2 regions of the Brevibacterium sp. GP-SGM9 genome follow, and region 1 is predicted to be linked to the other one. Evidence: predicted binding sites of a transcription regulator. Region 1 holds the regulator's gene; the other holds the start of a gene.
What was found. Region 1 encodes LexA, which represses DNA repair genes until DNA is damaged. Its sites were predicted from a motif close to TCGAACANNTGTTCGA; they were not measured.

Region 1 (2,466 bases):
AAGGCCCGTTGCCAGGAGATCTTCGAACTGGCCGAACGCTTCTGCGATCCGGGCAAGAACGACGTTATCTGGCTCTCACGCAGCACCTTCCGGGAGAAGGAGACGACGAACCTCGTCGTCGCACCCCTGAGCGTGGCCGGGACCATGCGTTCGGGCATCTTCGAGGAGGCGACGGTGGTGGCCACCTCGGCGACCTTGGCCCTCGGAGGCAATTTCGATGCCGTCGCGGCCTCTCTCGGACTGTTCGGCCCGGATGCGCCGAAGTGGGACGGACTCGACGTGGGGTCGCCCTTCGACTACGGCAAGCAGGGGATCCTCTACGTCGCCGCCCATCTGCCCCGTCCCGGGCGTTCGGGACTGAGCGAACAGGCTCTGGACGAGCTCGAGAAGCTGGTCAGGGCCTCGAACGGGGGAGCGCTCGGGCTCTTCTCCTCGAAGGCCGCGGCCTCGGTGGCCGCCGAGCATCTGCGGGAGAAGTTCGATTTCCCGATCCTCCTCCAAGGCGATGACGGTCTGCCCTCTCTGGTCTCCCAGTTCACCGCCGACGACCGGTCGTGCCTGTTCGGAACCATGTCACTGTGGCAAGGCGTGGACGTGCCGGGGCGGACGAACCGACTCGTCGTCATCGACCGGCTGCCCTTCCCCCGACCCGACGATCCGCTCATGCAGGCACGCGCCCGCGATGCCGACAATCGCGGAGTCAACGGGTTCATGGCCGTCAGCGCCACCCATGCGGCCCTGCGCCTGGCACAGGGGGCCGGCCGACTCATCCGATCGACGAAGGACCAGGGAGTCGTCGCGGTCCTCGACTCCCGTCTGCGCTCGGCCCGCTACGGGGGATTCCTCGTCAACTCGATGCCGCGGATGTGGCCGACGACGGATGCCGCCCTGGTCCGGAAGAGTCTGGGCCGTCTGGCGAAGCCTGCGGAGTGAATGCACGAACGCCCCCGACCGGTCACTGGTCGGGGGCGTTCGCATCGGTGTCGAGCCTCGGTCAGAGGCGGCGGACCACCGCAACGACGAGGCCCATGATCTGGGCGTAGGTGCCGTCGATCGGTTCGTAATCCTTGTTCTGTGGCAGCAGCCACTGATGTCCGGCCTTGCGCTTGAGGGTCTTCACCGTGGCCTCACCGTCAAGCAGGGCCGCGACGATCTGCCCGTTGTCGGCGGTGTGCTGCTTGCGCACCACCACCCAGTCGTCGTGGCAGATGGCGGCTTCGATCATCGAGTCGCCGACGACCTTGAGCAGGAACATCTCTCCGGAGCCGACGACCTGGGTCGGCAGGGAGAAGACATCGTCGACCTCCTGCTCGGCGAGGATCGGACCGCCCGCGGCGATCCTGCCGACGACGGGAACCTGGACGGTGTTGTTCGCCAACTCCTCGTACTTCGCGCGCTCGGCCTCTTCCTCTTCGAAGGGATTGACCACTTCGATGGCCCGCGGGCGCTTCGGGTCACGACGGACATAGCCGAGGCGTTCGAGCTGGGAGAGCTGGTGGGCCACGCTCGAGAGTGAGGCGAGTCCGGCGGCCTTGCCGATCTCGCGCATGCTCGGCGGGTAGCCGTTGGCGACGACCGCGCGTTCGATCGTCTCGAGCACGAGCCGCTGGCGTGGGGTCAGGCGGAAATCGCCCTCTCCGGTCGAGCCCTCGGGAATCGGAATGTCCTCTTCGTCGATGCGAGCGGCCGCGATCTCGCTGGCAACGTCCTCATTGCGGGGCCTGCCTCTGCCCCTCTTGTTCTGAACCATTGCTCGTTCCCCTTCGTTCTATTCCCTGCCGTTCGACCCCGTCATTCCCGGGTTGGGAAGTCTCGTGTCAGTGCCGACTGAGATGGTTCTGACAGATCAATCAACAACGCTGGTTCTCTCTCATTGTCGCATAAATGTTCGAGTTGGACTGGACATTTGTTCGATTGGCATGTTGAATAGAACAGACGTTCTACCTATTACCGGTGGAATCGTACGGAAGAAAGAGGTAATGCGATGTCTGCACAGAACCAAGAACTGCGCCTGACCACTCGTGGACGCCAGGCGGTGCGCCTGCTGAGGACGCTGATCGTCGCTGCCGTCATCATCGGCGGAGCCGTCCTCCTCGCCACCCAGTCATTCTCCGCGGCGGCCGTGGCCGAGCCCGGATCCGAGGGCGTCGGCATCGAAGCCGACGCAGTCGTCGTCGGCGAAGGCGAGTCCCTGTGGACCGTGGCCGCGAACCTCGGCATCGACCGCGATACCCGGGATGTCGTCTCCGACATCGTCGACATCAACCACCTGTCGACCCCGACGGTCCACCCCGGCCAGACTCTCGACGTCCCCGTCGAGTGAGCCCGGGCGGGACCGTCCGGCAGGGGCACTGCGGACGGTCCCGCCCATGGACGGACAGGGCGTCCGCAAGCGGTCCGGCTGAGGAATCGAACGCCGGCCCCAGAGCGGCCCCGCCTCGGCACGTCCCGAGGGCGAGCGGTAAG
Region 2 (2,466 bases), 1.5 Mb from region 1:
GGCCGCGCTGGGCACGGCACTGGCCATCGGCGCGCTCAAAGACCTCGTCAAGGTCATCCGGGTCCACACGCGCAGGCGCGGTGTGCAGCAGTCCGATGCCTACATCCTCAGCCGAGGTTCGAGCCTTCCAGCCGGCGCCTGGCTGACACTGTTCGCCCTGGTCATCGTGGCATGTGCGCTGGGGTCCGGATGGATTCTGTATTCGGCGCTCGCACTCGGGTGAGTCCTGAGGGCGGCGGAGATTCGCGCTCGGCGGAGATTCGCGGTCACCTGTTCTGCTGACACCCGAACCGCGTGTTCTGCGCGCGGTCGACTCCGTCCGCCCCTCGGGTATCCGAACCTCGCGTCAGTGCCGAGTGAGACAATCAGGACATGACGCCGAAGCCGAGATATGCCGCCGTTCTGTTCGACTGCGATGGAGTCCTCGTCGAATCCGAGAGCATCACGAACGACGTCCTGCGTGAGATGCTCGCGGACCTCGGGTGGCGGCTGTCGCGAGAAGAGTCACTGGCACGTTTTGTGGGCAAGATGCTTCGGGACGAGGCCGATGTCATCGAGGAGCACACCGGATACCGCATCGATGCCGACTGGCTGTCCGAGTTCCGGCAGCGACGCAATGTCGCGCTCGAAGCGTCCCTCAAGGCGATTCCCGGTGTGGTCGAGGCCGTGCGTGAGCTGTCTCTGGCCTATCCGGGAAAGCTTGCGTGTGCGTCGAGTGCGGATCGGCCGAAGATCGAACTGCAGCTGAAGAAGGTCGGTCTGTTCGAATCGTTCGGGGGCAGGATCTTCTCCGGCATGGAGCTGCCGCGCTCGAAACCTGCCCCCGATGTCTACCTGGCGGCTGCCGATTTCCTGGAGGTCGACCCCGCCGAGGCGGCTGTGATCGAAGATTCCCCGACCGGAGTCATCGCCGGAGTTGCGGCGGGTTCGCATGTTCTCGGATTCAGCCCGGATTCCTTGGTTCACCAGAGTCCTGAGACGCTGTTGGCGGCGGGGGCGGCCGAGGTGTTCACCTCGATGGATGATCTGCCGGAGCTGCTCGTGGAGTAGGGCGAGGACGGAACGGCGTGGACTCGCGCCGCCGACCGCTGGACGGAACCGATGTTCGTGAGTGCGTTCTCCCTGCCTGAAAGTCGATCATTCATTTGAATGATAGGTGATTGTCGTTCGATTGTTTACCGAATTGTGACATTCATTCTTCGCAATCAGTAGTAGACTGGATAAAAGCACCCACACCGTCGTGGAGAGCAGGTGAAACCGATGAAGGATCCCGATGATCCTGGTACCAAAGGCCCCACCCCTGCACCCGAACCTGACCCGACTGCATCGCCCGAAACCACATCGTCCGAACTGGTCCCCGACACCGGACAGATCGGCAATGTCATCGATCCGCCCACAGTGGGGCCGGACTCACCGCGTCGCCTCGATGTTGCTCCGGACTCGCTGTTGGCCGTCCTGGCACATGTGGTGAAGGCCTCGACGATGACGCAGGTGATTGAGTACCAGGCCATCGGCAACGTGTTCATGGCCGAAACGATCCAGCAGCTCAACTTCGCCGCCAACGGGGTCGACGGCCTCTATGACTACGCTTCGTTCACCGACACCGTCGAACGATTCCTCTTCGTCGAGGCAGCCAAGGAAGATTTCCCGGATCCCGATGCACCGTCGCCGCGGGAATCGTATCGAAGCAAGCTCGATGGTCTCCGCGCACTCTTGGCCGCAGACGGTGCGGCTCCCGCTGCCGAGGTCGTCACCGAGTCGGAGTTCGAAGTCGCCGGTGAAGTCGAGACAGACCAGGATGTCGAGGCCGACCGGGAAGCCGCTGCCGAGGTGGAGGAAGTCAAAGCTGATACGGAGGCGGAGAAGCTCGAGGCTGAAGTTGAGGCTCCCACTGAGTCCGAAGCCGGCGCTTCGCTCGAGCCAGTTCGTGAACTGCCGATCTTCCCCCGGTTCCGTCTCGATCAGACATTCTCCGGATGGGTGAGAGGTCTGGCGGAGACCGATGACATCGCCGAATTCACCACTGTGCTCGGCGCGACGATCGATCACGCCTACGGCAGAATCACCACGGCCATGATGCTCAACCACGGCCTGCCCCGGTTTTCGGCCCGGGTCTTTGCGGGCGAGTTCACCATCGAACACCTCGACGCTGTTTCGAGGGCCGCCAGGAATCTCAAATTCGAGCACTTTCCGTTCCTCGACGCCTACCTGGCCCAGCGCCGTGCCGATGTCACGATTGAGACGTTCCGCAAGTCTGTGAACACGAAGGTCGCCGCTCTTGAACCCGTTGAGGACAGGCTCGAGGAAGCGTCGAAGCGTCGGCGTGTCGACATCACGACCTATCCGGACGGCACCGCGGCCGTGACTCTTTCGGGTCCTGCTGCGGAGCTGAAGGCGTACTTCCTTCGGTTGGAGGCTTTCGCGAGGGCGATCGCGTCGGGACAGATCGCCGAGTTCACCACCGAA

Region 2: the regulator LexA is predicted to act here: its motif matches at 1,134-1,149, upstream of ACH82I_RS10815 (HNH endonuclease signature motif containing protein).

The regions. Positions count from the first base shown of each region.
Region 1 covers NZ_CP178563.1:3,900,259-3,902,724, forward strand. The annotation lists gene ACH82I_RS17480 (ATP-dependent DNA helicase) at 1-933, shown strand, start outside; gene lexA (transcriptional repressor LexA) at 995-1,750, opposite strand; gene ACH82I_RS17490 (LysM peptidoglycan-binding domain-containing protein) at 1,985-2,323, shown strand.
Region 2 covers NZ_CP178563.1:2,392,368-2,394,833, reverse strand. The annotation lists gene ACH82I_RS10825 (M50 family metallopeptidase) at 1-223, shown strand, start outside; gene ACH82I_RS10820 (HAD family hydrolase) at 373-1,050, shown strand; gene ACH82I_RS10815 (HNH endonuclease signature motif containing protein) at 1,261-2,466, shown strand, end outside.